Regions from separate parts of the Kocuria rhizosphaerae genome, predicted to be linked through region 2. Evidence: predicted binding sites of a transcription regulator. Region 2 holds the regulator's gene; the other holds the start of a gene.

Region 1 (11,088 bases), on a different contig from region 2:
GATGGCCAGCCACGTGAGCACGCCGGCGACCACGAGGGAGCTGATGGTCACCAGCCCCAGCAGCCGGTACTGGAACAGCGAGTAGACGCACACGAGCACCAGGCCGACGATCCCGGCGAGGATGCCCATCCGCAGCTGGTCGGCACCCAGCGTCGCGGAGATCTGCTGCTCGGACTGGATCTCGAAGCTCATGGGCAGCGCGCCGTACTTGAGCTGCTCCGCGAGGAAGCGTGCCTGCTCCTCGGTGAAGCTGCCGGTGATCTGCGCCTGGCCGTCGGCGATCACGGCGTTCATCTGCGGCGCGGAGACGACCTGCCCGTCCAGGAGGATCGCGAACTGGCTGCGCGGGTCGCCCTGGGACGCGGCGCCGATGCCGTAGAGCCGCTCCGAGAGCACCCGGAACCGTTCGGTGGCCTCGGGCCCGAACTGCAGGTTCACGGCGAACTGGTTCAGGGACGCGCCCGTGGCGTTCTGCGCCGTGCCGTAGGAGGCGTCCTTGATCCCGGTGCCCTGGATCTCCACGGGCCCGAGCAGGTACTTCGTCCCGGTCTCGGGCTCGCACGCGACGACGGCGGAGTCCGCGTCCTGGCGCTCCCGCTCCTCGGGGGGCTGGGGCGAGGTGCAGTCGGTCGTCTCGAACTCCCGGTAGAGCTCCGGGGTGATCCAGTTGGGGTCCGAGGAGTCCGCGGGCTCGGCCGCGGGCTCGGGCAGCTCGTCCTCCGGCACCCGCTGGTCCTCCGGCACGACCTCGGCCGGGGCGGTCGTGAGCACGGGGCGGAACTGCATCTGCGCCGAGGTCTGGATGAGTTCACGGGTCTGCGCGGAGGGCACCCCCGGCATCGAGACCACGATGTTGTCCCCGGACTGGGTGGCGATCTCCGCCTCCGCGACGCCGGAGCCGTCCACGCGCTGCCGGATGATCTCGACCGCCTGGTCCAGCTGCTCGGGGGTCACCTCCTGGCCCGCGTCCTCGCCCTGGAGGGAGGGGCTGAGGATCATCTGGGTGCCGCCCTCGAGGTCCAGGGCCAGCTTGGGGCCCCACCCGGTGCGGTCGGTGCCGGCGCCCCACGCCAGGATCCCGCCCAGCACAGCGGCCAGCACGAGCAGGCCCACGAGGGACCGCCGCGCGGTGGAGAGGGCCTCCCGCACCCCGGGGCCGGCCGCCGCGCCCGGGCGGGCGTCGCGCGCGGGTGGGCCGCCGGAGGAGCCGGAGGTCTTGTCTGGTGTCAGTGCCATGGTCTTCCTAACGCACAACGGCCCGGGGTGCCGGGCCTGCTCATGGGAACGGGCCGACCAGCGGTCGGCCCGTCGTCCCGAGGGGGGTCAGTCGTTGCGCTGCCCGGGGTCGCGCCGGGCGTCGTCGTCGAGGGGGTCGACGGTGCCGGGGGCGTCGGTGTCGACGACCCGGGGCTCCTCGGCCGTGCCGGGGGCCGCCCCGGGAGCCGGGGCGGGCTCGGCCGCCGTGTCCTCGTCGACGACCGTGGTCACGGTCTGCAGGTGGACGGTCACGGCGGTGCCCGGGGCGATCTCGAGGACGACCTTGTTGGTGTCCCGGTCGATCGAGCGGATCGTGCCGTAGAGGCCGTAGTTGGTCATGACCTCGGTGCCCGGGCCCATGGTGGCCTGCTTCTGCTTGACCTGGGCCATGGCCTTCTTCTGCCGCCGCATGGGCAGCCAGAGCAGCGCGACCATGGCCACGAGCATGAGGGGCAGCAGCCATGCGCTGCCGCCGCCCGAGGGCTCTGCGGCCTGGGCGGAGAGGGACTGGACGACGAGGTGCGGGCTCACGGACTTCCGTTCGATCGGTTGCGGTTTTCCGTCCCATGGTAGGGGATCCGGCCCGGACGGACCTGAGCGCCACCCGGGGAGCCTCAGACCCCGGGTCCGTCGCCGTCCCCGGGCCCGTCCCCGAGCCCGTCCTCGAACAGCAGCGGGTCCTCCGGGGCCACCCCGGGGACGCGGCGCAGCACCGGGTCCCGGAACGCGGCCTGCTCGGGCGGGACCAGTCCCAGGTGCTCCCAGGCGGCCGCCATCGCGATGCGCCCGCGCGGGGTCCGGCCCAGCAGGCCCTCCCGGACCAGGTAGGGCTCGGCCACGGTCTCCACGGTCTCGGTCTCCTCCCCCACGGCGATCGCGAGGGTGGACAGGCCCACGGGCCCGCCGCCGAACTTCCGCACGAGCGCCTCCAGGACGGAGCGGTCGAGGCGGTCGAGGCCACGGGCGTCGACCTCGTACATGTCCAGCGCCGCGGAGGAGGTGCGGACGTCGATCCGCCCGACGCCGTGCACGAGGGCCCAGTCCCGGACCCGGCGCAGCAGCCGGTTGGCGATCCGCGGCGTGCCCCGGGAGCGGGAGGCGACCTCGGCGAAGGCCTCGGCGGTCATCGCGAGGTCCATCAGGCCGGCGGAGCGGCGCAGCACGAGCTCGAGCTCCCCCACGGAGTAGAACTCGAGGTGTCCGGTGAAGCCGAAGCGGTCGCGCAGGGGCCCCGGCAGCAGGCCGGCGCGCGTGGTCGCGCCGACGAGGGTGAAGGGCGGCAGGTCCAGCGGGATCGACGTGGCGCCGGCGCCCTTGCCGACCACGATGTCCACCCGGAAGTCCTCCATCGCCATGTAGAGCATCTCCTCGGCGGGCCGGGACATGCGGTGGATCTCGTCCAGGAACAGCACCTCGCCCTCCGTCAGGGAGGAGAGGATGGCCGCGAGGTCCCCGGCGTGCTGGATGGCCGGGCCGGAGGAGATCCGCAGCGGGGCGCCCATCTCCTCGGCGATGATCATGGCCAGGGTGGTCTTGCCGAGGCCGGGAGGGCCGGACAGGAGCACGTGGTCGGCGGAGCGGCCGCGCAGCCGCGAGGCCTCGAGCACCAGGGAGAGCTGGCGGCGCACGCGCTGCTGGCCCACGAACTCGTCCAGCCGGGCCGGCCGCAGGGCGGACTCGAGCTGCTTCTCGTCGGGCTCGTCGGCCGCGGAGACCAGCCGGTCCCGGGCGTTCACGGCGGCGCCGTCCTCGCGGGCCATGCTCAGACCCCCCGCTCCGCCGCGGTCCGGGACCCGGCCTTGGCGGCGCCCAGCCAGGCCAGGACGGTGCGCAGGATCAGGGGGACGTCCCCGGAAGCGGCGAGCTCCTCGCGTCCGGCCAGGGCGTCCTCGACGCCGCGCGCGGCATCCTTCTCGTTCCAGCCCAGGCCCACGAGGGCCTCGAGGACCTGCGCCCGCCAGGGCTCCGCCGGGGCGTCCGCGGGCCGGGCAGGGCGCTCGGGGACGATGAGCTTGTCGGCGAGCTCGAGCACGATCCGCCGGGCACCCTTGGGCCCGATGCCGGGGACCGTGGTGAACGCCTTGGCGTCCCCCTCCGCAATGGCCCGGTGGACGGCGGCCGGGCCGAGCACCGAGAGCACCGCCAGGGCCGTGCGCGGACCCACGCCGCTGACCCCGAGCATGGTCTCGAAGACCTCCCGCTCCTCGGGGCTGCGGAAGCCGAACAGCAGCGGGGACTCGTCCTTGCGGGCCACGTAGGCGGTGTCGAGGCGCACCTGCCCCCCGGTCCGCAGTCCGGCCAGCGTCTCGGGGGTCGCCTGGACCTGGACGCCGAAGCCGCCCACCGTCACGACCGCGGTCGTGAGGCCGACGTGCTCGACCTGTCCCGTGATGGACGCGATCACCGCGCCCCTCCTTCCGTTGCTCCGGTGCCGGTCGAACCGGAGAGTTCGAACGGATCTACGAACGAGCGTGCGCGAGTCACTCTAGCAGTGGGCACCGACGCGTCCCCACCGGATCCGCGACCCGTCCGCACCGGTCACCCGCGCCGGCCCCGCCGGGCACGGGCCTCGGCCTCCGCCCAGGCCCGCTGGGCGGGGGTCGTGACCGGGCGGGAGGCCACGGGCCGGGCCCCCTGGTGGGTCTCCGTCCGGGCGGTGGCGTCCACCCCCGTGCCGCCGCCGCGCCAGCCGTGGCAGATGGCGATGGCCAGGGCGTCGGCGGCGTCGGCGGGCCGGGGCACCTCCTCGAGGCGCAGGATCCGCACGACCATGCGGGCCACCGAGGCCTTGTCGGCGCGGCCCTCCCCGGTCACGGCGGCCTTGACCTCGGACGGGGTGTGCCACGCGACGGGCACGCCGTGACGGGCCGCGGAGGCCATGACCGCGCCCGCGGCGTGGGCCGTGCCGATGACGGTGTTCACGCTGGTCTGCGCGAAGACCCGCTCCAGGGCCAGGGCGTCCGGGTGGTAGCGCTCGATCCACCGCTCGGTGGCCTCCCAGACCCGCAGCACGCGCACGTCCAGCGGGTCGGCCGGCCGGGTGCCGGCGACGCCGACGTCCACGAAGGACGCGGTGCGGTTGCCGGACATGTCGATCAGCCCGAACCCGCACCGCGTCAGTCCCGGGTCGACCCCCAGGATCCGCTGGGCGCCCGTGGTCAGTCCTCGGACTCGAGCTGCGCCACGACCTCGGCGGGGATCTCCGCGTTCGAGTACACGTTCTGCACGTCGTCGAGCTCCTCGACGGCCTCGGCGAGCCGCAGGAACTTCCGGGCGCCGTCGGCGTCGAGCTCCACCTTCATGGTGGGGCGGAACTGCGGGTCGTCGTTGTTGTACTCGAGCCCGGCCTCCTCCAGGGCCGTGCGGACGGCCGGGAGGTCGGTGGCCTCGGAGACGACCTCGAAGAACTCCTCGTCCTCCACGACCTCCTCGGCGCCGGCGTCGAGCACCGCCACGAGGACGTCGTCCTCGGTGAGCCCGTCGGTCTTCGTGACCTCCACGACGCCCTTGCGCTCGAAGAGGAACGCCACGGACCCGGCGTCGGCCATCGTGCCGCCGTTGCGGGTCACCGCCACGCGCACCTCGGAGGCGGCACGGTTCTTGTTGTCGGTGAGGCACTCGATGTACAGCGCCGTGCCCTGCGGGCCGCGGGCCTCGTAGAGGATCTCCGTGTAGTCGATCGTCTCGCCGGTCAGCCCGGCGCCGCGCTTGATCGCGCGGTCGATGTTGTCGTTGGGCACCGAGTTCTTCTTGGCCTTGGAGACCGCGAGGTCCAGGGCGGGGTTGCCCGCCGTGTCGGCCCCGCCCATGCGCGCGGCCACCTCGATGCCCTTGATGTACTTGGCGAAGGCCTTGGCCCGCTTCGCGTCGATCGCGGCCTTCTTGTGCTTGGTGGTGGCCCATTTGGAGTGGCCTGACATGCGTTCCTCCTCGGAAGTGGTGCGCGGGCGTGCCCCGCGGAAGTCTCGGGAAGCGCCGGCCGTCCCGGCGCGGCGCGTGCCGGCCCCGGGCGGGACGGGCCGGAAAAGTCCTGGTCCATTCTACCGGGTGCGTCCCGGCCCGGTCCCGCAGGTCACCGGGCCCGCACCCGGGCGGTCACCGGGACAGGGTCCTCGTGGTCATCGGGGACGCGCCCGGGAGACCTCGCGCGCGCGCTCGGCGAGCGTGTCGTCGAGCGGCTCGGCGTCGAAGGTCCCGAACCGGCGCTCGACGGCGGCACGGATGAGGTGGTCCGCGACTGCCGGGTTCTTCGGCAGCATCGACCCGTGCAGGTAGGAGGCCACCACGTGGTGCACGCGCGCGCCCTCCGTGCCATCCTCGCCGTTGTTCCCGGCACCCTTGACGACCCTGCCCAACGGGGCCTGGTCCGGCGCCAGACGGGTGATCCCCGAGTGGTTCTCGTAGCCGACGACGGTGCCGAACTCGGGGGACTCCAGGACGATGTTGCCGATCAGCCGGGTCGGCCCGCCCACCGTGGTCAGGTCGAGGATCCCGATCCCGGGCAGGGTCTCCCCGGCGCCGGTGCGGAACTCGTGGCCGAAGAGCTGGAAGAGCCCGCAGATCGCGAGCATCGGCACGCCGCCGGCCGCCATCGCCCGCAGCTCGGGGGCGATCCGCTGCAGGTCCTCCTGGACGCGGAACTGCCCGGAGTCCTGTCCGCCGCCGCCCACCAGCAGGTCGGCGTCGCCCGGGAACGGGTCCCCGGGATTGTGGTCGGTCAGCCGCACGGCGTAGCCGTACTTCTCGAGGCGGCGCTTGAGGGTCAGCGTGTTGCCCCAGTCCCCGTAGATGTTCATGTCCCGGGGATAGAGCTGGACGAGGTGGACGGTGCGGTCGGTCACGGGGGCTCCGCTCAGATCTCGGCGACCTCGGCCACGCGGGAGAGCTCCCGGCGCAGCTCGAGCATGGACGTGTAGGTGCAGAAGACCCGCATGGGCCGGTCCTCCGCCCCGGCGACGAAGCGGCGCAGGGCCCCGCCCAGGTCCGGGACCACCTCGCGCACCGGCACCTCGTCGTAGTCGAGGCGCAGGGCCATGTCCCAGGCCCGGGTCCCCGAGACGACGTCGACGCCGGCCTCGCGCAGGGAGTGGAAGTCGACGTCCCACAGCCAGGACACGTCGCGGCCGTCGGCGTACTCGTCGTTGATGGCGATCATCGTGGCGTAGTCGCCGGGCCGGGCCGAGGCCAGGGAGAGCCGGAACCCGGCCGGGTTCTTCACGAGCAGCAGCTGCAGCGGGCGTCCTCCCACGGTGATCGTCTCGCCGCGGCCGAAGGCGGGGGTCACCCGGGAGAGCTCCTCGACGAGCGCGGCCCGGTCCGCGTCGGGCCCGGCGACGGCGAGCGCGAGGGCCAGGGCCGCGGCGGCGTTGTACATGTTGTAGACGCCGTAGAGCTCCACCGTGGTCTCGACGGCCTCCCCGTCCACGGCCAGGTGCACGCGGTTGGCCTCGAAGGACGTCAGCTCCACGTCCGCGGCCGGGCGCGGGGCCAGCTCGTCCTCGTGGTCGGCCTCCGCCTCCGGGCCGCCGGCCGAGCGCATGTCGTCGTCGGAGGGGAACATCCGGCGCAGGGGTGCGGACAGCCCGAACCAGCGGGTCCGGGTGCCGGCCGGGACGTGCTCGGCGAGCGAGGCGATCCGGGGGTCCTCACGGTTGAGCACCACGGTGCCGGTCGTGGCGGCCGCCACCTGGGCGAGCATCCGGCGGGTCGTGTCGATCTCGCCGAAGCGGTCGAGCTGGTCGCGCATGACGTTGAGGAGCAGGGCGTGGCGGGGCCGGACCTGCTTCACGAAGTGCACGGCGTGCGCCTCGTCGAGCTCGAGGACGGCGATGTCGGCGTCGAGGCGCCCGGTGAGGCTCATCTCCCCGAGCAGGGCGGCCGCCACACCGCGCACGAAGTTGGAGCCCGTGCGGTTGGTGAAGACCCGGTACCCCTGGGCGCGCAGGAGCTGGACGGCCATCTTGGTGGTGGTGGTCTTGCCGTTGGTGCCGCTGACGACCACGACGCCGTGCGGCAGCTTCGCGAGCTCCTCGGCCACGAACCGTGGGTGGAGCTTCTCCATGACCAGGCCGGGGAACGCGGAGCCGCCGCCCCGCAGCGTCGTGAGGTACCGGATGCCTTGGCCGAGCAGGCGCACGTGGGGTCTGGACATGCGCCCCATCCTATGGCGTGCGCGCACGCGCCCCGTCCTGCGGCGTGCGCGCACGCGCCCCGTCCTGCGGCGTGCGCGGACGCGCCCCGTCAGGCCGCGGGCTCCGAGAGCGCCCGCTCCACCGCTGCGACGTGGTGGGTGACCGAGAACTCCTCCTGGCCGAGCCCCACGGAGATCCGGAAGCGGGCCCCGTCCGGGGGCGAGGCGTGGACGGCGAGGTCCTCGATGGTGCCCAGGGCGATCGTCGCCCGGTCGGAGGAGAACCGCAGGAGCTCACGGCGGACCAGCAGCAGCCGGCACGTGGTGACCACGACGACGCTGCGGTGCCCGCGCCACCACCCCGGCGCCACCGCCTGCACGGTCTCGGCGGTGTCCAGCAGGGTCTCGGTGCGCCGCAGGTGCTCCCGGAGCAGGAGGCGTTGGGACAGGGTCAGACCCCTGCCGGCGGCTCTGAGGTCCTCGCGCACGGGACACCTTTCGGATCGAGGTCGAGCGGAGCGGACGCCCGCACGGAACCGCGGCTGCTGCCCCAGCCGGGACCTCCGGGACCTGCCGGTCGGCCGGTCCGCGAGGAACCCCCTCGCGCCGAGGACTCCGGCGCGCAGAGGGCTCGTCGATTCTAGTGGCGTTGCCCCGTGGGCACCACCGGCCCACGTGGGGCGGCGGTGGCCGCGGGCACGGCGCCGCGTGCCCGGGCGGAGTAGTGTGTCCGTGCAGACCCGCCCGCCGACCCCGACAGAAGCCGACCCGTGGACAACCCCCTCCTGCGCCCCAGCGAGCTCCCCTACGAGCTGCCCGACTTCGCGGGCCTCCGCGAGGAGCACTTCCTGCCGGCCTTCGAGGCGGCGATGGCGGTGGACCTCGCGTGCGTGCGCGCCGTGCTGGCGGATCCGGGCCCGCCCACGTTCGAGAACACCGTCGAGGCGCTGGAGCGCGGGGGCCTGGACCTCGACCGGGTCGAGTCCGTGTTCTTCACCCTCACCGCCGCGCACAACACGCCCGGCGTCCAGCGGATCTACGAGGAGCTCGCCCCGCGGCTGGCCGAGCACAGGGCGGACTTCACCCTGAACAAGGAGCTCTACGCCCGGGTCCGGGCGGTGGACCGCAAGGACCTGCAGCCGTGGCAGGTGCGGGTGCTCGACGAGTACGTCTCGTGGTTCCGGGCCTCCGGGGTGGAGCTGTCCCTGGACGAGCAGCGGCGGCTGCGGGAGATCAACGACGAGCTCTCCGCGCTGAGCATCCGGTACGGCAACGGCCTGATCCGGGAGGTCAACGCCTCCGCCGTGGTGGTCGACGACCCCGCGGAGCTCGACGGCATGTCCCCGGAGGACATCGAGGCCGCCGCCTCCGCGGCCGCCGAGCACGGCCGTCCCGGCCGCTGGCTGCTCACGCCCACCCTGTCCACCGTCCAGCCGGTGCTGTCCGTGCTCACCAACCGCGGGCTGCGCCGGCGGATCCACCTGGCCGCCGTCAACCGCGGGACCGGCGCGCACGGCGGGGAGGGGTCGCAGAGCGAGCTCGACCTGCTGCCCGTGGCGGCCCGGATCGCCGAGCTGCGCGCGGAGCAGGCCGTGCTGCTCGGCTACCGCAGCCACGGCGACCAGGTCATGACCGGCACCACGGCGCCCTCCCCCGAGGCCGTGCACGAGATGCTGGAGAGCGTCACCGGGCCGGCCGTGCGCAACGCGCTCGAGGAGCGGGCGGAGCTCGAGGAGCTGGCCGGTCACGCCCTGGAGGCGTGGGACTGGCCGTTCTGGGCGGAACGGCTGCGCCGGGAGCGCTTCTCCGTGGACGCGGCCGGGCTGCGGGAGCACTTCGAGCTGGAGTCCGTGCTCGAGCACGGGATCTTCCGCACGGCCCGGGAGCTCTACGGGCTGGTCTTCACGGAGCGCCACGACCTCCGCGGCTACCTGCCCCAGGTACGCGTGTGGGAGGTCACCGACGACGACGGGGACGGGGTGGGGCTGTTCCTCGGCGACTGGTTCACGCGCCCCACCAAGCAGGGCGGCGCGTGGATGAACGCGCTGGTGCACCAGAACCGGCTCGCGGGGCAGCGGCCCGTCGTCGTCAACAACGCGAACTTCGCGAGGCCCCCGGCGGGCCGGCCGAAGCTGCTGACCCTGGACGAGGTGGTCACGGTCTTCCACGAGTTCGGCCACGCCCTGCACGGTCTGCTCTCGGACGTCCACCTGCCCTCGTTCTCCGGGACGAAGGTGCCGCGGGACTTCGTGGAGTACCCCTCCCAGGTGCACGAGATGTGGGTGCTGCACCCGGACGTGGCCCCGCACTACACCCGTCACCACCGCACCGGCGAGCCCCTCCCCGAGCGGACCCTCGACGGGCTGCGGGCGGCCACGGCGCACGGCCAGGGCTTCCGGACCGTGGAGTACCTCGCCGCGACCTGCCTGGACCTGGCCTGGCACGGTCTCGAGGACCCCGCCCGGCTGCCCGATCCGCGGACCGTGGAGCCGGACGCGCTCGCCCGGGCGGGGGTCGACGTGCACGGGATCGCCCCCCGCTACCGGACCGGGTACTTCAAGCACATCTTCGCCGGCGGCTACTCCGCGGGGTACTACTCCTACCTCTGGGCGGAGATCCTCGACGCGGACACCGCCCAGTGGTTCACGGCCCACGGGGGGCTCACCCGGGAGAACGGCCGCCGCTTCGCCGAGGAGGTCCTCTCCCGGGGCAACGAGACCGCCCCGATGGAGGCGTTCGAGGCCCTCCTCGGACGGCGTCCCCACCTGAGCGCGCTGCTGGAACGGCGCGGGCTGCGGCCCCGGGAGGAATTCGTGCACCGGCCCCGGGGGCCGCGCGCCGGGCCCCGGGGCCGGTGACGCCGCTCAGCCGGCGGGCCAGGCCTCGGCGATGTCCCGGCGGGTGTCCCCCAGGGTCTGCATGATCGCCTTGGTGCCGGCGAGGACGGGCATGAAGTTGGCGTCGCCCGTCCACCGGGGCACCACGTGCTGGTGCAGGTGCCCCGACAGGGAACCGCCGGCGGCCTCCCCCAGGTTGATGCCCACGTTGAAGGCGTGCGGGGACGCGACCCGTCGGATCGTCGTGACCGCGGTCCGGGTCAGCTCGGCCAGCTCGCGCGTCTCCCCGTCGTCGAGCTCCGTGAGGTCCGCGACGTGGCGGTACGGGCAGACCATGAGGTGACCGGGGTTGTACGGGAAGAGGTTGAGGATCACGAAGCAGTGCTCGCCGCGGTGGACGATGAGGGACTCCTCGTCGGCGCGCCGCGGCCCGTTGCAGAACGGGCAGCCGGGGTCCTCGCGCACGGACGGGTCCTCCCCGCGCACGTAGGCGAGCCGGTGCGGGGTCCACAGCCGCTGGAAGCTGTCCGGGACGCCGGGGATCTCGAACTGGTCCTGGCGGATCCAGCCGTCCGGCGGACCCGTGTCCGGCACCGGCCCCGTCACTGCCCGACCCCCGCCGTCTCGGCGGAGGAGCGGGTGGCCTCGGCCGGGGCGGCCGAGGGGTCCTCGTTGGTCCGGCGGGCGATGTGCGCCACGATCCGCTCCACGGCCTCCCCCACGAGCACGCCGTTGTCCTGGGAGCCGTCCCGGAAGCGGAAGGACACCGCGCCGGCCTCGGCGTCCTCCCCGCCCGCGATGAGCACGAACGGCACCTTCTCCTTGGCGGCGGTGCGGATCTTCTTGGGGAACCGGTCGGAGCCG
Region 2 (11,088 bases):
CTTGGCCGGGCCCGGCCGGGGGCCGGGGGCCGGGCGCGAGGCCGGCGGCTTCGGCGCAGGAGCGGCCTTCGGCTTCGGCACGGCCGGCCCCGCCGGAGCCGGCTGCTGCTCCGGTTCCGCCTTCGGCTTGGGCGCCGCCTTCGGCTCCGGCGCCGCTTTCGGCTCCGGCGCCGTCCGCTGCTCCGGTGCCGCCTGCGGCTCGGGGGCCGCCTGCTGCTCCGGCGCCGCCTGCTGCTCCGGTGCCGTCTGCTGCTCCGGTGCCGTCTGCTGCTCCGGTGCCGCCTGCTGCTCGCCCTGCGCGGCCCGCTCTCTCAGCTCGGCCGGGAACGCGTCCCCGATCGACTGGGTCACGGGCTCGGCGGAGGAGGTGTCGACCTTCTCCTTCGCCTTGCGCTCGTTCTCCGCACGAGCCTCGTCGCGCTGCTTCTGGCGGCGCGCCTCGGCCTTGGCCTCGGCCTTGTTCTTGAGCGGTCCCACGACCATCACCATGTTCCGGCCGTCGACCCGGGGGTTCGACTCCACGACGCCGACGTCGGCGACGTCGTTCGCGAAGCGCTGGAGCAGGCGGACGCCCATCTCCGGGCGCTGCTGCTCGCGGCCGCGGAACTGGATCATGGCCTTGACCTTGTCCCCCGCGCCCAGGAACCGCTTGGCGTGGCCGACCTTGGTCTCGTAGTCGTGCGTGTCGATCTTGAGCCGGAACCGGACCTCCTTGAGGACCGTGTTCGTCTGGTTCTTGCGCGACTCGCGGGCCTTGACCGCGGCCTCGTACTTGTACTTGCCGAAGTCCATGAGCTTGGCCACCGGCGGCTTGGCGTTGGGCGCCACCTCGACCAGATCGAGATCCGATTCGCGGGCCAGCCTCAGTGCGTCCTCGACGCGGACGATGCCGACCTGCTCGCCTGCGGGTCCGACGAGGCGGACTTCGGGGACTCGGATTCTGTCATTGATACGTGGATCGCTGATGCCGTGCTCCTGTGTTCTGCGTGATCTCCCGGAGGTTTCCGGGGACCTCATGGTCCGGACCTGTCCGCAACGACAAAGAGCCCCCGCTGCGGTCGGCAAGCGGAGGCTCGTCGTGCGGCACCCCGAGGGGCACCCCACTGCGTGACGGCTCGGGCGGACCCGGGAGCCGTCGTGCGGACGATGGTCGTCGCGAACCCGGCGGCCCCAGGGTCCGCACCCCGTGTGGGGCGAGGCGACCGTGGCCGGCGCGGGTGGGAGTCTCCTCCACTTGCACACTGCCGACGAGTCTAGCGCATCCCGGGCGCGGCGGGGAACCCGGGGTCAGTCGTCCCCGGTGCTGTGCAGGCCGCGACGGGCGGAGAGCAGTTCGATCTCCGGTCGGGTGGCCACGGACCGTTCGACCTCGTCGAGCACCTCCACGACGTAGGACGCCTCACCGGTGACCACGGACGCCCCGACGAGCGCCCGCCGGTGCAGGTCGAGATGGCCGACCTCCGCGACGCTCACCGGGAAGCGGCGGCGCAGCTCGGCCACGAGCGGGCGCACCACGGAGCGCTTGCCCTTCAGGGAGTGGACGTCCCCCAGCAGGACGTCGAACTCGATCCATCCGATCCACACAGCCACCCGCACCTCCCGCCGGACCACCCGGCCGGCCTTCCCTGCAGGATAGGCCTCGCGCACGGGGGGTGTGGCAGAGTTGCACCATGACTTCCGAGAACACGTTCCGCTACGACGACGACACCGCCCCGTCCGGCCAGGACATCCCGCAGGAGACGGTGAGCGCCGTCGACGAGCAGATGCGGGACATCGCGGAGGTCCCCGCCATCGAGGTCATCACGACCGCGGCCGTGCACCTGATGAGCGCGGCCGCCGTGAAGTGCGGTCTGGCCGCCGGCGAGGACGCGGACGAGCTCAAGGACCTCGACGAGGCCCGCAAGCTGATCACCGCGCTGGCCGGCTTCGTGACGGCCGCGGCCCCGGAGATCGGTTCTCAGCACGCCGCCCCGCTGCGCGACGGCCTGCGCACGCTCCAGCTGGCGTTCCGCGAGGCGTCCCTCTACCCGGACGCCCCGGGACAGGGGCCCGGCGAGAAGTTCACCGGCCCGGTCGGCTGAGCCGGTCCCGACCCGTCGCGGCGCCGCCGGCCGCCCCGGCTCCACCCGCCGTCGTGAGGCGCAGCTGCATCGAGTCCACGTCCTCGGCGAGAGACCGCTCGGTGCTCAGCCGGGCCTGGAAGCGGGCCACGACGTCGTCGAGCCGCGCGCGGTCGAGGCCGGGGCGCAGGGCGAGGACGACCGCGAGCTCCGGGCCGGCACCGCCGCCGGGAACCTCGGTGCCGTCGGCGTCGCGCACGGCCACGCCGCTGCCGGGGGCGGTCGCCGCCGAGACCACGCCGGGCAGGTCCGCGGCGCAGCGCCGGACGGCCTCCTGCACGGCGGGACTGCGGTAGGCCGGCGTCCACCCCCGCCCCTGGGCGAGGGCCCACAGGGCGGGACGGCGGACCACGAAGGGCAGCGCGCTCCCCGGGTCCAGCACGAGCTGCTGCGTGCCGTCCTTGACCGCCGCGAGCGCCGCCCGCCGGACGTCCGTGGCCACCGGACGTGCCGAGCCGTGCCAGGCCCCGAGTGCGTCCGTCGACGTGAAGACGGGCAGGACCGCCCGGCCGTCGGCCGCGCGCAGGGAGACGAGTGCCATGTCGGCCTCCTTGTCCGCGACGAACCCGGCATCGGTGACCGTCGACGAGGAGACCTGGGCGAGCACGGGCACGAAGACCCGCGTCCCCGCGAGGGCGGCGACCACAGCGGCCTCGTCCCCGGTCCCGGCGCGCAGGGCCGCCAGGGCCCGGACCACGGCGGGGACCGCGGCGCCGTCGTCGTCCGGGAACAGGTGGGTGTGGCTGGTGCCCTCCCCCAGGTTCCGCCCGGCCCAAGCCTGACCGCCGGTGTCCTCCGCGCCGCCCGCGCTCGCGAGCTGGGCGGCCACGTGCGGCGGGAGCTCCCGCCCCGTCACCGGGATCCCGGCCGGCCCGCCACGTCGAGCGCCTCGGGGAGGGTGAAGCGGCCGGCGTAGAGGGCCTTGCCCACGATGGCCCCCTCCACGCCCGAGGGCACGAGCGTGCGCAGGGCCGCGAGGTCCTCCAGGGACGAGATCCCGCCCGAGGCGACCACGGGCTTGTCGGTGCGCACCGCGACCTCCTTGAGCAGGTCCAGGTTGGGGCCCTTGAGGGTGCCGTCCTTGGTGACGTCGGTGACGACGTAGCGCGCGCACCCGTCGGCCTCGAGCCGGTCGAGGACCTCCCACAGGTCGCCGCCCTCCTGGGTCCAGCCGCGGGCCGCGAGCACGGTGCCGCGCACGTCCAGGCCCACGGCGATCACGTCCCCGTGCTCGGCGATGACCCGCCGCGTCCACTCCGGGTGCTCCAGGGCGGCCGTGCCGAGGTTGATCCGGGCCGGCTCCAGGGACAGCGCCCGCTCGAGCGAGGCGTCGTCGCGGATGCCGCCGGACATCTCGACCTTCAGGTCGAGCTCGCCGGCGACCCGGCGCAGCACGTCGATGTTGTCGCCGCGGCCGAAGGCGGCGTCCAGGTCCACGAGGTGGATCCACTCCGCGCCGGCCTCCTGCCAGGCCAGCGCCGCCTCGAGCGGGTCGCCGTAGCCGGTCTCGGAGCCGGCCTCGCCCTGGACCAGGCGCACGGCCTGTCCGTCCGCGACGTCGACGGCGGGCAGCAGCTGGAGGCGGGGGGTCTCGCTCAGGGGCATGGAATCTCTCATCTCGGGATCGGGATCGGGGTGGTGGTCGGGCGGAGGGGTCAGCGGGCCTGGAACCAGGAGTACCAGCCGTAGCCGACGAGCAGCGCGGCGATCAGGGCCAGGAGGCCGACCGTCCAGGCCGGCTTGTGCTGCCGCTGGAAGGAGATGGCGCCGCCGACGAAGAACGCGCCGAGCGCCATCAGGACGACGGCCGCGCTCACGCGCCGTCCTCGTCGTGGCCGAGCGTGGGCCGGCCGGCCAGGGTGTCCCCGTGCAGCGGGTCCCCGCTCTTGAGGTGGTCGAGCCGTCCGGTGCGCGGCAGGGTGGCCAGCCAGTTGCGCAGCAGCTGGATGCCGGCGTCGGAGGACTTCTCGGGGTGGAACTGCGTGGCGCACAGGGCGCCGTTCTCCACGGCGGCGACGAACCGCCCGCCGTGGTCGGACCAGGTGACCTGCGGGGGTTTCATCCTCCCGATGGACTGCGGGAAGTTCCACTCCTGCACCCCGTAGGAGTGCACGAAGTAGAAGCGCTCGTCCTCGATCCCGCGGAACAGCACCGTGTCCTCGGGCGGCTCCACGGTGTTCCAGCCCATGTGCGGCACGACGTCCGCCTTGAGCCGTTCGACGACGCCGGGCCACTCCGCCATGCCCGCGGTCTCCCGGCCGTGCTCGACGCCGGCCTCGAAGAGCACCTGCAGGCCCACGCAGATGCCGAGGACGGGACGTCCCCCGGCCAGGCGCCGGCCGATCAGGCGCAGTCCGTCCACGGAGCGCAGCCCGTCCATGACGGCGGCGAACGCGCCGACGCCGGGGACGACGAGCCCGTCGGCGTCGAGCACCGTCTGCGGGTCGGCGCTGAGGACCACGTCGGCGCCGGCCGCCTCGAGGGCGCGCACGGCCGAGCGGACGTTGCCCGCACCGTAGTCCAGGACGGTCACGGTCGGCCGGCCGGCCGGGCCGTCGCCGGGCCGCGCCGTGGCCTCCGGCACGCCGTCGTCGCGCCCCGCGCTCACAGGGCGCCCTTCGTGGACGGGATGCCGGTGACCCGGGGGTCGGGCTCCACGGCCTGCCGCAGGGCCCGGGCCAGCGCCTTGAACTGGGCCTCGGCGATGTGGTGCGGGTCCCGGCCCGCCAGGAGCGTCACGTGCAGGCAGATCCCCGCGTGGTGGGCGAGGGACTCGAGGACGTGCTGGACCATGGACCCGGTGAAGTGCCCGCCGATGAGGTGGTACTGCTGGCCCTCCGGCTCCCCGGTGTGCACGGCGTAGGGGCGCCCGGAGATGTCGACGACGGCGTTGGCGAGGGCCTCGTCCAGCGGCACGGTGGCCTCGCCGAAGCGGCGGATGCCCGCCTTGTCCCCGAGGGCCTGGCGCAGGGCGTCGCCGAGGACGATCGCGGTGTCCTCGACGGTGTGGTGGACGTCGATGTGCGTGTCGCCGGTCGCGCGGATCCGCATGTCGATCAGCGAGTGCTTCGACAGCGCGGTCAGCATGTGGTCGTAGAACGGCACCGAGGTCTCGATGTCGTTCGCGCCGGTGCCGTCCAGGTCGATCTCGACGGACACCGAGGACTCGCTCGTGCGCCGTTCGAGGGACGCGCGGCGGGGGGCGCGGACGGGGGTCTGGTCGGTCATGCGGGTGGAACTCCTCGCGGGCGCGGCGCGGCCGTCGGCGGGCCGCGGGTGGTCCGGACCGGGCCGCCCGGCAGGGGCGGCGCGTCGGCTCCGGTGGTGGTCTGGCTCCATGGTATCCGGGCCCGGCGGTGCGGGCCGCCCCGGGTGCCGGACGGTGCGGGCCGCTCCCGCCTCAGCCGGTGGCGACGACGCGCTCCATGGCGCTCAGGAACGCGGTGGTCTCCGCCTCGGTGCCCGCCGTGACCCGCAGGTGCCCCGGGATCCCGACGTCCCGCACGAGCACGCCGTCCTCGAGCAGCGCCTCCCACATGGCCCGGGAGTCGGCCATGCCGCCGAAGAACACGAAGTTGGAGTCCGAGGCGGCGGGCTTCAGGCCGAGGCGCAACAGACCGTCCACGATCCGGTCCCGCTGCCGTTTGATGTCCTCGACGTCGGCCAGCAGGGTCGCCGAGTGGCGCAGGGCCGCGAGCGCGGTCGCCTGGGTGACCGCGGAGAGGTGGTACGGCAGGCGCACGAGCCGCACCGCGTCGGCGACCTCGGGCGCGGCCGCGAAGTAGCCCAGGCGCGCTCCGGCGAGGGCGAAGGCCTTGCTCATGGTGCGGGAGACGACGAGGCGCGGCCGGCCCTCCAGCAGCGAGAGCGCGGTGGACGTGCCGCCGTGGGAGAACTCGGCGTAGGCCTCGTCCACGACCACGACCGTGCGGAACGGCTCCCCCGCCTCGTAGACGGCGGTGACGACGTCCGCCCCGAGGGCCGTGCCCGTGGGGTTGTTGGGCGAGCACAGGAACACGACGTCGGGGCGGTGGCGGCGGACCTGCTCGGCGGCCGACTCGGCGGAGAGGCCGAAGTCCGCGGCGCGCTCCCCCGCCACGAAGCCGGTGTGCGTGCCGGCGGCGAGCAACGGGTACATGGAGTAGGTGGGGACGAAGGTCAGCAGGTTCCGCCCGGGCCCGCCGAAGGCCTGGAGGATCTGCTGCAGGATCTCGTTGGACCCGTTGGCCGCCCACAGGTTCTCGGCGGTCAGTCCGTGGCCGAGGTACGCGGCGAGCTCCTCGCGCAGCACGGTGAACTCCCGGTCCGGGTAGCGGTTGAGGGTCCGGGCCGCGGCGGCGACCTCCTCGACGATCGCGGCGTGCACGTCCTGCGGGACCGGGTGGGTGTTCTCGTTGGTGTTCAGGGCCACGGCGACGTCGAGCTGCGGGGCGCCGTACGGCGTCCGGCCGCGCAGGTCGTCGCGGAGCGGGAGGGCGTTGAGTCGGTCCAGGTTCTGCGTCACCCGGACAGTTTAGTGCCCGAGTTCGGGTCCCGGCGCCGCACCGGCCGCCCGGAGTTCGCACCGGCCGCCCGGGGTTCGCGCCGGGGCCCGGGTCCGGCGTCCGGGCCCCCGCCCGGGGGCCGCGGAACGGGCTCAGACCGCGGGGACCTCGAGCTGCTGGCCGGCGACGAGGCGGGAGGTGCGCAGGTCGTTGAGCTCCACGATCTCGTCCACGACGTCCCGCGGGTCGCGGTCCGGCTCGGCCGCCAGCGCCAGCTCCCACAGGCTCTGACCCGGGAACACGGTGACGACCTCCGTTCCCGCGCCCGGAACGGGCCCGCTCGTGGCCGTGGCGGTGGACGGCACGAGGAAGACCACCGCGAGCACCACGAGGGCCGCGGAGCCGGCCAGCACGGGAAGGCCCAGCAGGACGAGGCGGCCGCGTCGGGTGAGCGTCAGCGGGGCACGCGGCGCCGGAGCCTCCGCGGCGGGGCGCAGGAGCAGGGCGGGCCGGCCCCGCGGCGGGCCGGCGGGGTGACGGTGCGGACGGACGGCGCCGAGGGTGGTGCTGGCACTCATGACTTGACCTCCTTGACGTTCCCGCACGAGGCGGACGATCTCGGACTCCGGGTCGCCCGGCCGGGATCGTGATCCGGCAGGCGTTCGAAGATGTGTTCGAATCGTGGAGTTCCATGTCTAGCACGGGTCTGCGAAGAATGTCGAGACCCGTTCGTACAAGTGTTTGAAGCCACCGGGGGTCTCGCCTAGGCTGGGAGCACGTCCGGGCCTCCGGCCGGCACGCTCCGGGCCATCCGGCGCCCTGGCGCTCCGGGAATCATGGAACCACCCGGGTCCGACATCGGAACCGGACCGGTGTGCGCCGACGGCGGCACCACCATCCGGACGGGAAAGGACGACGCTCCCATGGCCCAGCGCCCCACCCCCGAGGACCCCCGTCCGCGGCCCGTCCGCAGCAGCGGCCGCGGTCTCACCGTGCGCCAGCGGACGATCCTCGAGGCCATCCAGCGCTCCATCGCCGAGCACGGCTACCCGCCGTCGATGCGGGAGATCGGCGACCTCGTGGGCCTGGCCTCGCTCTCGAGCGTCACCCACCAGCTCTCCCGGCTGGAGCAGCTGGGCTACCTGCGCCGCGACCCCAAGCGGCCGCGGGCCATGGAGGTCCTGACCCCCCTGCGGCTGCACGACGCCGGGACCTCCGACGCCCCCGCCCAGGACGCCGCCGCCGCGCCCGCGGCCGGCGCACCGGGCCCCGTCGCCGAGCTGTCGACGTCCTCGGACGTCACGATGGTCCCGCTCGTGGGCCACATCGCGGCCGGCGGTCCCATCACGGCCGAGCAGGCGGTCGAGGACGTCCTGGCCCTGCCCCGCCAGCTGGTCGGGCACGGCGAGCTGTTCATGCTCCGGGTCAGGGGCGACTCCATGATCGACGCCGCCATCTGCGACGGCGACTGGGTCGTCGTGCGGCGGCAGAGCTCCGCCGAGAACGGCGACATCGTGGCGGCCCTGCTCGACGAGGAGGCGACCGTCAAGACGTTCCGCCAGCGCGACGGCCACACCTGGCTGCTCCCGCAGAACACCCGCTACGAGCCGATCCTCGGCGACCACGCCACGGTCATGGGCAAGGTCGTCTCGGTGCTGCGCAGCCTCTGACGCGGTCTCCGGCCGGACGCCGGGCCGGGGTCAGGCGCCGGCCAGCCGCTGCAGGGCCCCGAGCACGGTCGCCCGGTCCGTGGTGGTCCACAGGGGCGGCAGCGAAGCGCGCAGGAACCCGCCGTAGCGCGCCGTGGCGATCCGGGAGTCCAGGATCGCCACCACGCCGCGGTCCCCGCCCGAGCGGATGAGCCGCCCGGTGCCCTGCGCCAGGCGCACGGCCGCGTGCGTCGCCGAGACGGCCATGAAGCCGTTGCCCCCGGCACGCTCCGTGGCGCGGCTGCGGGCGGTCGCCAGGGGGTCGTCCGGCCGCGGGAACGGGATGCGGTCGATCATCACGAGCCGGCAGGAGTCCCCGGGCACGTCCACGCCCTGCCACAGGCTCATGGTCCCGAACAGGCTCGTGGCGGGCTCGTCCGTGAACTGCTGGACGAGCCCGGGGAGGGAGGAGTCCCCCTGGCAGAGGATCGGCAGGTCGGTGCGCTCCCGCAGCGCCTCGGCGGCCTCCTCGGCGGCGCGCCGGGACGAGAAGAGTCCCAGGGCGCCGCCCCGTGAGGCCTCGAGCAGCGCGAGCATCTCGTCCAGCTGGGCCCCGGTGGGCCGGCGGCCCGGCTTCTCGAGGTGCTCGGCCAGGTAGAGGATGCCCTGGCGCGGGTAGTCGAACGGGCTGCCGACGTCGACGCCCTCCCAGCGTGGAGCGCCCTCCCCGCGCAGGCCGAGCGCCCCGGCGGCGGAGTCGAAGGACGAGCCCACGGCCAGGGTCGCCGAGGTCAGCACGACGGTCCGGCCGTCGAACAGGCCCTCCCGGAGGGTCCCCGCGACCGACAGTGGCGCCACGTGCAGGGTCGCCGGGTCCGTCTCCGCCGCGGGCACGTACCCGCGGCCGGGCTCCCAGCCGCCCTGCCGGGAGATCCACAGCACCTCGCGCTGCTCCGGGGCGGCGAGGACCCGCTCGGCGAGCTCCAGCACGTCGCTGACCCGGGAACGGGCCATCTGGCGCCCGGCGTCCCCGTCCCGCTCCCCGCCGGAGCCTCCCGCACTCGCCTTGGACTCGGTCATGGCCGTGCGTGCGGCGTCGCGGACCTGCGCCACGGCGGCGGCCTGGGCGTCGTCGAGGCCGCGGTGGAGCAGCTCGGCGGGAGCCCCCGCCAGGGCGCCCTCGAGGTTCGCGGCCGCGGCGGTCAGAGGGTCGGGGGCGGCGCTCGTGTGCTTGCGCAGGGACGCGGCCGCCGCGCGCACCATCGCGGCCGAGAGCTGGCCGGTGACGGCCCCGGTCACCCGGTCCTGGAGCTCGTGGGCCTCGTCGATGACCACGACGTCGTGCTCGGGCAGCACGGTGATCCCCTCGAAGGCGTTGATCGCGAGCAGGGCGTGGTTGGTGATCACGATGTCGGCCTCCGCGGCCCGTTCCTTCGCGAGCTCCGCGAAGCAGTCCTCGAAGAAGGGGCAGCTGCGGCCCAGGCACTCCTTGGCGGTCACGGAGACCTGCCGCCAGGCGCGCTCACCGACCCCAGGCAGCACCTCGTCCCGGTCCCCGGTCCCCGTGGAGCGCGCCCACTCGCGCAGGCGCTGGACCTCCTGGCCGAGCCGGCCGGGGCTCCCGGAGGTCTCCGGCGCAGCGGCCCCCGGGTGCGGGGCCGCGTCCGGCGGCGCGAACAGCGCCCCGGGTTCGTCGTCGGACGGGTACCCGCCCTCGAGCTTGTGCCGGCACACGTAGTTGCTCCGGCCCTTGAGCAGGGCGACGTCGACCTCCCGCTCGAGCTCGCCCTCGAGGGCGGCCAGCAGCCGCGGGACGTCCCGGCCCACGATCTGCGACTGCAGCGCGAGGGTCGCGGTGGCCACGACCACCGGCTTGTCCGCGTGCTGGGCGTGCTCGACGAGCGGGGCGAGATAGGCCAGGGACTTCCCGGTCCCGGTCCCGGCCTGGACGAGCAGGTGCCGGCGGCGGTCCAGCGCCTCGGCGACCTTGGCGGTCATCAGCCGCTGGCCGTCCCGGACCTGACCGCCCATCGCGGTGACCGCGGTGTCCAGCAGGTTCAGCGCCTCCGCGGCGCCGGGGAGCGTCTCGGGGCGCACCCGGGCACCGTCCCGCCCGGCAGCGTCCACGGCGGCGTCCACGACGGCGGCCACGCCCTCAGGCGCTCTCGGCGCCGAAGCCGGGCGCGTTCTCGGGGGCGAACGGGGCCAGCTCCGCCGCGAGGTCCTCGCGGACCTTCACGAGCAGGTGCGTGCCCTCGGGGAGGTGCTCCGTGCGCAGGATCTCCGCGTCCCAGTCGTGCAGCCGGCTCACCACGTCCCCGCGCTGGTACGGGACGACCAGGTCCAGCACCGTCTCCGGGCGCGGGATCGACTCGCTGATGCGCTCCCGCAGCTGCCCGATGCCCTCCCCCGTGCGGGCGGAGACCACCACGACGTTGCGCTCGCGCTGCTTGATCCGCTCCACGACGAAGGGGTCGGCGGCGTCGGCCTTGTTCAGCACGATGATCTCGGGGATGTTCTGGGCGTCGATGTCCGCGAAGACCTGGCGCACCGCCCGGATCTGCCCCTCGGGGTCGGGGTGGGAGGCGTCCACCACGTGCAGGATGAGGTCCGCGTCGGCGACCTCCTCGAGGGTCGAGCGGAACGCCTCGACGAGCTGCGTGGGCAGGGAGCGGACGAAGCCGACCGTGTCCGAGAGGGTGTAGCCGATGCCGTCCGGCGTCTGTGCGCGGCGGACGGTGGGGTCCAGGGTCGCGAACAGCGCGTTCTCCACGAGCACGCCGGCGCCCGTCAGCCGGTTCAGCAGCGAGGACTTGCCGGCGTTGGTGTACCCGG

The links. The regulator LexA, encoded in region 2, represses DNA repair genes until DNA is damaged. The targets are predictions, from matches to a motif close to TCGAACANNTGTTCGA.
Region 1: ruvA (Holliday junction branch migration protein RuvA) is a predicted target of LexA. The motif match lies at 3,707-3,722, and genes of this name have one in related genera.

Annotation. Positions count from the first base shown of each region.
Region 1 is NZ_JBISWL010000069.1:119,641-130,728, forward strand. Features, by position in the region: gene secD (protein translocase subunit SecD) at 1-1,236, opposite strand, end outside; gene yajC (preprotein translocase subunit YajC) at 1,324-1,788, opposite strand; gene ruvB (Holliday junction branch migration DNA helicase RuvB) at 1,872-3,017, opposite strand; gene ruvA (Holliday junction branch migration protein RuvA) at 3,020-3,661, opposite strand; gene ruvC (crossover junction endodeoxyribonuclease RuvC) at 3,796-4,419, opposite strand; gene ACH9EU_RS08125 (YebC/PmpR family DNA-binding transcriptional regulator) at 4,416-5,177, opposite strand; gene ACH9EU_RS08130 (type 1 glutamine amidotransferase) at 5,376-6,098, opposite strand; gene ACH9EU_RS08135 (MurT ligase domain-containing protein) at 6,110-7,417, opposite strand; gene ACH9EU_RS08140 (hypothetical protein) at 7,498-7,875, opposite strand; gene ACH9EU_RS08145 (M3 family metallopeptidase) at 8,158-10,245, shown strand; gene ACH9EU_RS08150 (HIT domain-containing protein) at 10,252-10,818, opposite strand; gene thrS (threonine--tRNA ligase) at 10,827-11,088, opposite strand, start outside.
Region 2 is NZ_JBISWL010000146.1:36,871-47,958, forward strand. Features, by position in the region: gene infC (translation initiation factor IF-3) at 1-1,017, opposite strand, end outside; gene ACH9EU_RS17480 (DUF503 family protein) at 1,288-1,584, opposite strand; gene ACH9EU_RS17485 (DUF1844 domain-containing protein) at 1,671-2,081, shown strand; gene ACH9EU_RS17490 (SseB family protein) at 2,062-2,949, opposite strand; gene priA (bifunctional 1-(5-phosphoribosyl)-5-((5-phosphoribosylamino)methylideneamino)imidazole-4-carboxamide isomerase/phosphoribosylanthranilate isomerase PriA) at 2,973-3,725, opposite strand; gene ACH9EU_RS17500 (hypothetical protein) at 3,776-3,937, opposite strand; gene hisH (imidazole glycerol phosphate synthase subunit HisH) at 3,934-4,728, opposite strand; gene hisB (imidazoleglycerol-phosphate dehydratase HisB) at 4,725-5,348, opposite strand; gene ACH9EU_RS17515 (histidinol-phosphate transaminase) at 5,521-6,624, opposite strand; gene ACH9EU_RS17520 (LysM peptidoglycan-binding domain-containing protein) at 6,757-7,182, opposite strand; gene lexA (transcriptional repressor LexA) at 7,528-8,274, shown strand; gene ACH9EU_RS17530 (helicase C-terminal domain-containing protein) at 8,305-10,380, opposite strand; gene hflX (GTPase HflX) at 10,409-11,088, opposite strand, start outside.